Regions from separate parts of the Psychrilyobacter atlanticus DSM 19335 genome, predicted to be linked through region 2. Evidence: riboswitches for the same ligand, from Rfam matches in the RefSeq annotation. Region 2 holds a riboswitch; the other holds the start of a gene.

Region 1 (6,240 bases), 470 kb from region 2:
AATTTAAAGCTAAATATAATATGACCCCTATTGAATATTTAGATTCTATAGGTCTATTGAATGAAAGATTCATAGCAGCTCATTCTATTTTCGTAACAGACAGTGATATTGAACTTATGAAAAAAAGAGATATAGGGGTAGCACATAATATGGTAGCCAACATTAAATCGGCAAAAGGTGTATCTCCAGCGCTGAAGATGTTTGATGATGGACTTAGAATTGGACTTGGAACAGATGGACCTATGAGTGGAAATACACTGGATATAATCGGTCAAATGGGATATGTGGCAAAATTACATAAATTAACAAATAAAGACAGATCAGCAATGCCGCCATATAAAGTAGTAGAAATGGCTACAATGGGAGGAGCTAGAGCTATCCATAGAGAAGATGAATTAGGATCTCTAGAAAATGGAAAGTTAGCAGATATAGTAGTTCTAGAAACAAAATCTGCAAATATGCAGCCTATATTTGATCCATATTCAGTATTGGTGTATTCAGCTAATGCTTCTAATGTAGATACAGTAATTGTAAATGGAAAGATGATTGTAGAAGATAAAAAATTATTGACCTATGATGAAGAAAAAAATAGAAAAGCTATTCAAGAATTTTCAAAAAAAGTTAAAAAGATAGCAGAAACTTTATAGATAAAAATTTAAATCTACTCCTTTTTAGGGGTAGATTTAAATTTATGAGGAGGAGTTAAAGTGGAAAAAAATCCAAAGAAAATAGTTGTCAAAGATAAAGGACAGAATATAAAAAGTGTTCAAGAGTATAAGTATAATGAATATGGAGATCCGATTTTGTTTAAAAAAACAGATGGCTTGGGGGAAACTTTAATTCACTGGATATATGAATATAAATATGACGAATCCAAAAGGAAGACTATGATGAAAATATCTGATATAGGAACAGATAAAGAAACAATAATGGAGTATGAATATTAGAAGGAAAAAATAGAGGGAATATGATATAATATAATAAATTGTTCATATAAAATAGCAGAAGAGGAGATTTATGTGCATTTATTAGATGGAATTATATGTGGAATGATACTTTCATTACCTTTTGGTCCACTAGCTATATATTGCATGGAAAAGACACTATCTGAAGGAAGGTATAAGGGTTTTATATCCTCTTTAGGAATGATAACAGTAGATGTTTTTTACGGGCTTATTGCATTGTTTGGATTTAGATATGTAGAAGGTTTATTACGTGACTATCAAATAGAAATAAAGGTAGTATCTGGAATATTAATATTAGGATTAGGATATAAAATTTTTAGAAACAGAAAAGAGATAAAAAATATTGTAGAAGAAGATCACTTTGGTTATATAAGATCTTATGTAACAACTATTCTAGTGGCATTTGCTAACCCACTTTCGATCTTTACCTTTATAGGTCTTTTTGCAATTTTAGGTGTATCTACAGATGTAAAACACATTAGTTTAAAAATTGCTTTGGGAATACTAATCGGTGGAGGAACCCAGTGGTTTGGAATAACAGGGGCATTATCTCATTATAGAAAAAAAATAACATTTAAAACTTTAGAAACATTGAGGCATTATGCCAGTGTAATAATTATGTTAGGTGGAGTGGCAATCACTCTGTCATCATTTATAAAAAACTAAGATATAGCTTTTTCCTATAATCTTAAAAAGGAGTAGTGAAATGGTAAAAAATTTAGATTCATACTTAAAGTATGATCCAAAGAATGAAAATGTAACAATAGCAGTAGCAATGAGTGGAGGAGTAGATTCTTCAACAGTGGCTTACCTGTTAAAAAAACAAGGATACAAAGTTTTTGGAATCACAATGGAGGTCTGGACCAGTGGATCAGCATGCAGTACAAATATAGACTTAAGTGATGCAAAAAAAGTATGTGATGATCTAGGAATAGAACATCATATGATTAACTTAGGAGACGAATTCAAAGACATAGTGGTAGACAGTTTTGTAAACGACTATATGGAAGGAAGAACTCCTAATCCATGCATGGTGTGCAATAGACATATTAAGTTTGGAAGATTAGTACAATCAGCATTATCTCATGGAGCTGACTTTATAGCTACCGGGCATTATGCTAAGATAGAAAATGGTCTGTTGAAAATAGGTGACGATCCAAATAAAGACCAGGTATATTTTCTGTCTCAAATGAGAAAAGAAAATATAAAAAAATTAATGTTCCCAATAGGAGATCTTGAGAAACCTCAGGTAAGAGAATTAGCCGAACTATTAAATATCAGAGTATATGCAAAGAAAGACAGTCAAGAGATCTGTTTTGTAGAGGATGGTAAATTAGGCGAATTCTTAAATGAACTGACAGATGGGAAAGCTACATCTGAAGGGGAGATTGTAACAACAGATGGAAAGATAATCGGTAAGCATAGAGGAGTTAGTTTTTATACTATTGGACAGAGAAAAGGGTTAGGAATCAGTTACCCGACACCACTTTATGTTATTCAAATAGATAGCAAAAAAAATCGTTTGATAGTTGGAAATAATGAAGAGTTATTTAGTTCATATTTGATAGCTAACAAAATAAATCTTTTGGGATGCGAAATGATAGAAGATTTAAAAAGTATGAAATTAAAAGCAAAGACTAGATCTAGAGATAAATTTCATCCTTGTAGTGTAAAGGTTTTAGAAAATGACAAGATAAAGATAGACTTCACTGAGGAGAAGGTTAGAGCCATAACTCCAGGACAAGGTGTGGTACTTTATAATTACGATGGTGAAGTCATGGCCAGTGGATTCATAGTTAAATAAAAGAATCAAAAAGATAAAAATTATTTGAAATAATAAAGCCCAAGTCTTTAGACTTGGGCTTTTAAAATTAAAAAAATTAAGAACTAAATAATATTTGGCCGCTACTGTCTAGGGCCATGATAATTTTCATAGGATCATAATCACCAAAACTTTGATTCCAAGATATTATAGATGCTAGAAGTAATGTTTTGTTGTTAAATTTTTGCATTATTTTTTCACCCTTTTTTAATATAAGAAACACTTTCAACTTATACACCTCCTCAAAATAATTGTGATAATAACTCCTTAATAGAGTATACCACCTATATGGATAGAAAAAAATTAAAACTTCATTAAAAGTTTTATAAATTTACATCTTATAAATTAATTTTTTTTAATGTTTGTAGTTACTTTATTAGACGTAAAAAATATAAAAAAGTTTAAAAAAAGTTATTTATGTCTTTTTTTTGAATTATTTATAAAAAATGTTTGACAAAGAGAGAAAATTAAGGATATAATCAATTATAAAATTGAATAGAAACTTCGGGGCAGGGTGTGATTCCCTACCGGCGGTTATAGTCCGCGAGCGTAAGCTGAACTAGTGAAATTCTAGTACCGACAGTATAGTCTGGATGATAGAAGTTATTTAATAAAATTTTAATTTATAGTTTAAAATGTTTTTCCTTTATGGGGTATTCTGAAATAGAACCATATGGAAGTCTTTTTTTAGGAAAGTATAAATTAAAAAAATTATTAGAAGTCTAAAGCCTCAAGTAAAACTTGAGGCTTTTTTTATTATCTAAGAATCTTTAGAGAAAAATTCTGATGTGGTAAAAAATTATTAAAATATAAATTTGGCTAATCTGGATGCAACGTCACGTTGCTTTTTTATAAAAAAAATAAAATATATGGGGGAAAAAAATCATGAAAACATTTGAAGGAAATTTTAACGGAGAGAATATCAGAGTAGGAATAGTATGCGGGAGATTCAATGAATTTATCACTTCTAAATTATTAGGAGGAGCTAAGGATGCTCTAGTTAGACATGGTGTAAATGTTGAAAATATAGATGCGGCATGGGTTCCAGGAGTGTTTGAAATGCCATTGATAGCTAAAAAAATGGTAGAAACTAAAAAATATGACGCAGTAATAGCTCTAGGAGCAGTAATAAAAGGATCAACACCTCATTTTGATTATGTATGTGCAGAAGTATCTAAAGGAATAGCAACTGTATCAATGGATTCAGGAATCCCTGTAATCTTTGGAGTTTTAACAACGAATACAATTGAGCAGGCTATAGAAAGAGCTGGAACTAAAGCAGGAAATAAAGGTTTTGATGCAGGAGTATCGGCTATCGAGATGGTAAACTTAATCCAAACAATAGGATAAAACCTTAAAAATATAGTCAGAGAAGAAGAACTATAAACATAAAGAGCACTGAGGAAGGGAGTTAATTATGGTGAATTTAGATGAAAAATATATGGAGTTAGCCCTGGAACTGGCAGCCTTAGGAGAGGGAGATGTAAATCCAAATCCTATGGTAGGATCAGTAGTTGTAAAAGATGGGGAAATAATCGGAAGAGGCTACCACAAAAAATACGGTGGTCCCCATGCAGAAGTTTTTGCATTAGAAGAAGCAGGGAAAAGAGCTGAAGGCGCTACAATATATGTAACTTTGGAACCATGTTCCCATTATGGGAAGACCCCTCCTTGTGCTGAAAAGATAGTTAAAATGGGAATTAAACGATGTGTAATCGCAACTTTAGATCCCAATCCATTGGTAGCTGGGAAAGGTGTTAAACTTTTAGAAGAAGCAGGAATAGAGGTAAAAATTAATGTTTTAAAAAATACAGCCTTAAAACAAAATGTTGTTTTCTTTAAATATATAGAGAAAAAAATTCCTTATTTATTTTTAAAGTGCGCTATTACCCTAGATGGAAAAATAGCTACTGAAAGTGGAGATTCTAAATGGATCTCTAATGAGATATCGAGGGAAAGAGTACAGAGGTTACGACATAAATATATGGGGATAATGGTAGGGATAAATACACTATTAGGAGATAACCCAAGGCTCAATGCAAGGATAGACGGTGGGAATAATCCCCATAGAATCGTCATAGATCCCGGTTTAAAAACTCCAGAGGACTATAATTTTATTCAAAATAACAGGGATAATAAATCTATAATAGTTACCTCTAAAGAAAATATCGATAGTGAAAAGCATCTAAAATTTGAAAAGAAATATAATGTGAAATTTATATTTTTAGATGGAAATAGATTTTTAATGACAGAGATATTGGAAAAAATAGGAAAAATAGGGATAGATTCTATACTTTTAGAAGGTGGGAATTCTATGATATCTATGGCTTTTAAAGAAAAAGCTTTAGATGGAGGAGAGATATTTATTGCTCCAAAAATCACAGGAGACAATAATGCCATCCCATTTGTAAGTGGATTTAAGATAGGAAATATGAAAGAAAGTATAGAATTAAAAGAGGCAAAGTTTAGAATCTATGGAGATAATGTAGCAATAGAATTTAGTTTATAAGGAGTAAAATTATGTTTACAGGATTAGTAGAGGAGATGGGGGAAGTAATCGGTCTGGAAACAGGAGATCTTTCACTTAAAATAACACTGAGGTGTAAAAAAGTACTTGAAGGGGCGAAATTAGGAGACAGTATTGCTACTAATGGAACCTGTCTGACTGCTACTAAGATAGGCAGCGATTATTTCGAGGCTGACATAATGCATGAAAGTGTGAAAAGAACCAACCTGAAAAGATTGAAGGTTGGAGATCGGGTAAACTTAGAAAAATCTATAACTTTGGCCACTCCTTTAGGAGGGCATCTGGTAACAGGTGATGTAGACGGTGAAGGAATGATATCTAATATCTATTCCGATGGAATAGCAAAAATCTATGTAGTAAAGATTGAGTCACGACTTATGAAATATGTTGTTGAAAAGGGGAGAATTACCCTGGATGGTGCCAGTCTGACTGTAGTAGATTTTGGAGATGATTTCTTAAGTGTATCACTAATTCCTCACACCCAGGAGATGATAACTTTGGGAAGTAAAAGTGTAGGAGATCATCTAAATGTAGAGACCGATTTAATCGGAAAATATGTAGAGAGAATGATGAACTTTAAAGAAAAAGCAGATGTTGAAAAGAAAAGTAATATCACAGAAGGTTTTTTAGCTGAAAATGGCTTTTATTAAAGCTTAGTAATTACTAAATATCAGTTTTCACCAGCAATAATTTCGACTTGTTATGAAAACTAAATTTTGAAATCAATAAAAAAGTTGTATTAAAAAAATTGAAAAAGGGGAGAATAACTATGTTAGATAATATAAAAGATGCAATTGAAGATATAAAACAAGGAAAGATGATAATAGTAGTAGATGATGAAGACAGAGAAAATGAAGGAGATATAGTAATGGCTGCCGATATGGTATCCTATGATGCGATTAATTTTATGGCTACTCATGCCAGAG
Region 2 (6,240 bases):
CTCGTGGAGCAATTAAAAATAGAGAAAATATGATTGATTTTTTAGAAATATTAAAAATAAAAACAAAGTCAAACTTCACAATATTTACTGGAATAGGATATGGAAGCACATCATATATAGCTGAAATGTCTGCTAGAAAAGCTCTTAATAATTCAATTTCATATAATAAACCATCTTTGTTTATAATGGATGGAAATGAAGTTAGTGGGCCGATTGGAGAAAAAAGTGAACTTTTTTATGATATAAAGATATCAGATAAAAAAGTTATAAAAATAGCCGAAACTTCAGGCGTTAATGTATTACACATAGTAAAATTAATTTCTCTTTCTCAAAAAACTAAAAAAAATGAATTTGACTCTCAAGAAGTTGCAGCTTACCTTAATATTACAGAAAGAAGTGCCCGTAGAATATTGAAAAAACTAGTTGAAAATAATTTTGCAACTCTTTATGGTAAAGAAGCTCCAAAAGGCGGAGGTCGACCTAAAAATATTATTAAAATAAACATAATTTAACTTCAGAAAGTAAAAAAAGTTTTCCCTAATAAAATTTAATAAGGAGATTCAACTATGTCTTTAAAAATTAAAACAGAAAATCTAAAAATTTCATCTGCAAAAATAGGAGAAATTGAAAAAATAATACTTCTTGAAAATAAAGAAGAAAATAAAAAGTTTGTATGGCAAGGAACTTATGAAGAACATATAAAAGAAATAAATAGCTCTTCAGATTTTTTGCTTACATTTAAAGAATGCAAAAGTAAAAAAATAGTTGGTTTTTCACTTGTAAATATTAATAAAAAATCAAATGTTTTTGAATTAAGAAGAATAGTAATTTCTGAAAAAGGAAAAGGATATGGAAGAGAGTCTATATTTGGTTTAATGAATTATGCCTTTAATAAAAAAAATATAAATAGATTTTGGTTAGATGTTTATACAGATAATGTAGTAGCGATAGAATTATATAAAAAATTAGGCATGACATTTGAAGGAACTCTCAGAGAATCATATAAATCAGAAAGAGGATATCTTGATCAAATGATATTTTCTATATTAAAAAAAGAATTTAAAACAAAATATCAAAATACTAATATCATTAAGTAATAAAATTAAAAAGCAAAGAAAAAACTCTATTCTTTATTTTAAAAGGATGAAATGCTAAATTGATAACTAGAAAATCAAAAAGATCACCATATGTTAACTCTTTTTGGACTCTAAAAAATAAAAACACCTAGTCTCAAATATGATACTAGGTGTTTTTATTTAATAAACTTGTATATTTTTTTCCAAATTTTCTCCTTTTTCCATTTTTTCAATTGGTTTATTTATAGAAAATAAGATCAGACCTACTACAACCAACGCTACAGTGAATCCTAAAAATACCTGTAATGGGCCCAATTTATCCACAAAAAACTGCACATATCCGGAAGCTTTTGAGGCTAAGAATGTGCTTGCAAACCAAACTCCCATCATATTTATCCTGTAAATTTATTTATATATAAGTTTATATTAATTACTTTTCTAATAAATTTTTCATTCTTTTTTCTAATTCATCCAAAAGATCATGAAGACAGTCAATTTCTTTCTTGTCATTTTTTAATTTTAATTTTTTGTTCTTTATCAATTCATATCTTAAACGAAAAATTAAATCTAATTCTATTCCCATATCAACCTCTTTTCTTTATAAAAGTGACTTACTTTTGATTCTAATTAATTATAAATTTCTCATATATATTTTCAATTATAATAAGCTCTAATTTTTTTCTCCTTACCTTTAGTGATTGTTTTTTCATACATTATATGCTATAGAATTAAATTATTCTTTTCCTATTTACTACCTCAAATAAGCGCAGTTAAAAATAATGCCGATACCATTAATGAATATTAAAGAATAAATAAATAAATAAAAGTTCCTAAAAAATTAGGATCTTTTATTTATTTATTTATTTATTTATGAGGAGACAAACTCTGGCATATGTTTCTATCCACTTCCTTTACAAGTAACATACTCCCTAAAATTAAACAACTAACTACTAATCATTCTCATTCTTCATATCCACCTAATTAACTAGAGACACTCTCGCACACCAAGGGGTGAGAAAAATAGAGGAATATTAATTTATTTTCCTTTTGGATATAATATCACGTTGATTTTTTATTTAGAAAAAAACCACCTATTCAAACTTATTGAATAGGTGGTTTATATATTTAGTTTGTTTTTAATTTAGTTATCTTAATTATAGAAAAAATCATAATACTCATACTCACCCATTGAAATGGAGATAAGATACTTCCATTGAATAGGTAGTCAAATAAGATACTTGAGATAGGGAATGAAAGTTCACAAATTGTAGCTACATTTGCTTTTACATGTCTCAATCCATAATAATATATAAATGCTGCTCCACTTCCACTTGTCAATCCAATAATTATAAATATTTGCCAGTTAAGGGTAGTTATTTTAGAAAACTGACCAAAATTATTACTTAAAACATTTACAACTGCAAGAATCAGTGTTGTAAGCCCATACCTGAAGAATAATGTCTGTTTATGCGTAATTGTTGAAACCATTCTTTTCCCAAAAACGGTAGAACTACCAAAGGCAAAAGCTGCAACTATAGCATACATAGATGCTTCTAACATATTTTGATGTTCAATAGAGAACGGATTACTAAATTCAAAAGTTAAAAAATATCCTGCTGTTAAAGCTAACATAGCCCATACCACAAATTTTTTAGCAATTTTCTCTTTGAGGATAAACCTAGCTAAAACAATGGCAAATACCGGCTGTAATTTTTGTAGAAGTGTTACTATTGTCAGATGCTGAAAATTTAATAAAAACAGTGCTTTTACAATGGATAATGTCCCTATGACTCCTCCAAAGAGTGCAACTAATGTCATAAATATATAGTCATACTTAGTAAACTTTTTTAATGCTTTATATTCCTTATAAAATATAAAGTTCATTCCTATAAATGGCAGCAGGTGAAGCATAAACACCACAAATTTTGTATCCAGGTTATATAGACGAGGTGTCAGTACTATCCCATCTAATCCCCATAAACTTGCTGCTATAACTATTGCCAATCCACCTATTTTGCTTTTTCTTTCGTCCATTTCTTTCTTCCTCCTAATAAAAAATACCCCAAGTAAACTTAGGGCATTAAAATTTAGGATATTTATTCCGATTTTTTTAATAACTTCTATCATCCAGACTATACTGTCGGTATCAGAATTTCACTGATTCAGCCTAAGCTCGCGGACTATCACCGCCGGTAGGGAATCAAACCCTGCCCCGAAGTTTTATATAATTTATAATTGATTATAAACCATATCAATTTACTCTGTCAACATTATTTATTGTAATAGGTCATAGCCTCCGGAAGATATCTCTCAATATCTGCTATCCTGTGTTCATGGGATGGGTGAGTGCTCATAAATTCATTTCCCTCATTTTTACTAAGTTCTGACATTCTTTTCCAAAATTCTATTGCTTCCTTGGGATCATATCCTGCCATAGCCATGAATATAAGTCCCAACCTATCTGCTTCTAATTCATGTTTTCTGGAATAACTCAAGATTCCCAAGTTGGTTCCTACTCCATACGCCTGAAGTGCTAAATCACTTGAAACAGGTATCTCCACATTGGATAAACCTAAATTTAAAAGGTTAGCGCCTGTTTGTACAGCCATTTGATGACTCAACCTTTCAGAACCATGTCTAGCCACTGCATGTGCTACCTCATGCCCCATAACCACTGCTATTCCAAGTTCATCTTCTGTTATAGGCAGGATTCCAGTATAAAAAGCAACTTTTCCTCCAGGCATACACCAAGCATTTACCTCTTTCCCCTCAACCAGATTAAATTTCCATTCATATCCCTCAAGAAGTTCTTCCTGTCCTTTCCCTTTAAAGTATAACTCCACAGCTGCAGATATATTTTTTCCAACTTTTTTTACCAATTCAGAATTTTTATTGTTTAAAGGTCTATTTTCCTTTAAAAAATCCTGATATTGTTTTTCACTGGATACAATGATCTCACTTTCATCTACCAGCATCAATTGATTCCTTTCTGTAACAGGAACATTACTACAAGATATTATAAACATTAAACTAAATAATAACATTAATTTCTTCATTTTCTTCCTCCCTAGTTCTCTTTTTCTTCTGATTATCTATCAAATAATTTTACAAATATTTCTAAATTCCCATAGAAATGGATGTGTGGGTATCCTGCAATGATCTTATCCTTTTTATAGCCGCACGACCACATCCTACCGTTCTTTTTCTTCAGCTCAAAATATAAATCTTTTTCATCTATATCATAGAGGTCTGAATAGTGAAATTCATGGCATCTCCCGGTTACTCCATCTTTACTCTCATAATCTACATATCCAAATCTTTTGATATTGAGTCTAGATTTCATCTCTACCTTTATATCTAGCAATCCACACATAGGATCAAAGTCACCATCTAACTGCTTTATTCCCTTTGTAAGGTACATGAACCCCCCACACTCAGCATAGATAGGTATCTTCTTGGAAGCTTTGCTTATATCATCCATCATAGAGATATTCTCATATAGTTTTTTACTGAATATCTCTGGATATCCTCCACCTAAATATATATAATCTAAATCAGGGGGCAGATGTGAATCATTTGTAGGAGAAAATTCTACTATCTCCATACCTGTATATTCCATAAGTTTTAAGTTTTCAGAGTAATAAAATGAAAATGCTCTGTCCTTTGCTACTCCTACCCTTTTCCCTTTGAATCTATCTTTTAGGTATTCTGCTGGATTTTTAAACTCCTGGGCCTCATTCCCGTCTTCTGCAATCTCTAATATCTTGTCTAAATCTATATATTTTCTTGCCATATCCTTTAATATCTCTATCTTTTCATTCAAGTCCTCTATCTCGCTGGCCTGCTGCAACCCAAGATGACGTTCCCCTATAGATACCCTTTCATCCTTTGGAAAGTATCCTACACATGCTATTTCAGTATATCTCTCTATCCCTTCCTTTAAAAGGTTATACAATGCCTCACTTCCGACATTATTTAATATAACTCCCCTTATCTTTACTCTGGGATCCAGATGTTTAAATCCAAGTACCGTAGCTGCAATACTAGTAGAAGTCCCCTTCCCGCTGACTACTAATATTACAGGGATATCCAAGACACGGGATAGGTGGGCACTGCTATAGTTATCCAGCTCATGGTTCAAACCATCATAAAGGCCCATAACTCCCTCTATTACACTGATATTTTTAGTATTTTTAGAAAATATATATTTTACTGCATCTTCACCCATCATAAAAAGGTCCAAGTTATTAGATGGGTTTTTAGTTATAAATTCATGAAATTTTGGATCGATATAATCAGGCCCTGCCTTAAATGGAGAGACTCCTTCTAAAGCACCCATTATAGCTGTACTGATTGTTGTTTTCCCGGCTCCACTGGATGTTCCTGCAATAAGTATTTTTTTCATTTTTCCCCCTATTCTAAAAAGATATCTCACTTTCTAAATTTTAATACTAAAATTATACAATTCCTTGGAAATTTTTGCAAAGATAATAATAAAAAGCAAATGACGTTCCATTTATGTAAGCATAATTTAGTTCTTGTAGGTATCACTTCTTATACAATAAAAAATGAAGGACAATCAGCCCTTCATTTTAATTTTCTTATTTTAACACACTTATTAATCTACTTCTTTAAATAGTAGTTATAAAGAGTTCTTACTATTTGTCCAGTACCACCATGAGTATAATAACCATATGGTGCATCTGCACACGATGTTCCTGCAATATCAAGATGCATCCAAGGAGTCTCTCCTACAAATTCCTCTATAAACATTCCTGCTGTAATACTTCCGGCAAATCTTCCACCTGTATTTTTTAGGTCTGCTATCTTAGATTTATAAAGTTCTTTATACTCAGGGAAGTTAGGTAATCTCCATACCCTTTCACCTGCTGTCTCAGAAGCTCTCTCTAAGTCTTTATACATCTCATCATTGTTAGCTAGTACACCTGTCGTAGACATCCCTAGAGCCACCAATACAGCTCCTGTAAGTGTAGCTACATCTATTACTTCCTTTACATTTTCATGGTTGATGATATAGTGTACTGCATCGATAAGAGTTAATCTTCCTTCAGCATCTGTGTTATCCACCTCTATAGTCTTTCCACCCATAGATCCAATGATATCTCCCGGTCTATAAGCATTCCCTCCAATTGAGTTCTCACAC

The links. Region 2 has a riboswitch for FMN ahead of K337_RS0115330 (DMT family transporter). Riboswitches for the same ligand answer to the same signal wherever they lie in the genome.
Region 1: it holds a riboswitch for FMN, as region 2 does, so the genes downstream of both, ribH (6,7-dimethyl-8-ribityllumazine synthase) here and K337_RS0115330 (DMT family transporter) in region 2, are expected to answer to the same signal.

What each region holds. Positions count from the first base shown of each region.
Region 1 covers NZ_KE384548.1:271,524-277,763, forward strand. Annotated here, with positions in the region: gene K337_RS0113065 (amidohydrolase) at 1-647, shown strand, start outside; gene K337_RS0113070 (hypothetical protein) at 708-947, shown strand; gene K337_RS0113075 (LysE family translocator) at 1,020-1,631, shown strand; gene mnmA (tRNA 2-thiouridine(34) synthase MnmA) at 1,672-2,769, shown strand; gene K337_RS19925 (hypothetical protein) at 2,846-3,016, opposite strand; FMN riboswitch at 3,284-3,396, shown strand; gene ribH (6,7-dimethyl-8-ribityllumazine synthase) at 3,673-4,137, shown strand; gene ribD (bifunctional diaminohydroxyphosphoribosylaminopyrimidine deaminase/5-amino-6-(5-phosphoribosylamino)uracil reductase RibD) at 4,205-5,296, shown strand; gene K337_RS0113100 (riboflavin synthase) at 5,308-5,964, shown strand; gene K337_RS0113105 (bifunctional 3,4-dihydroxy-2-butanone-4-phosphate synthase/GTP cyclohydrolase II) at 6,084-6,240, shown strand, end outside.
Region 2 covers NZ_KE384548.1:741,383-747,622, forward strand. Annotated here, with positions in the region: gene K337_RS0115310 (hypothetical protein) at 1-512, shown strand, start outside; gene K337_RS19415 (GNAT family N-acetyltransferase) at 567-1,097, shown strand; gene K337_RS0115320 (hypothetical protein) at 1,257-1,463, opposite strand; gene K337_RS20020 (hypothetical protein) at 1,507-1,659, opposite strand; gene K337_RS0115330 (DMT family transporter) at 2,202-3,110, opposite strand; FMN riboswitch at 3,188-3,300, opposite strand; gene K337_RS0115335 (M48 family metallopeptidase) at 3,347-4,132, opposite strand; gene K337_RS0115340 (cobyrinic acid a,c-diamide synthase CobB) at 4,165-5,481, opposite strand; gene K337_RS0115345 (leucyl aminopeptidase) at 5,700-6,240, opposite strand, start outside.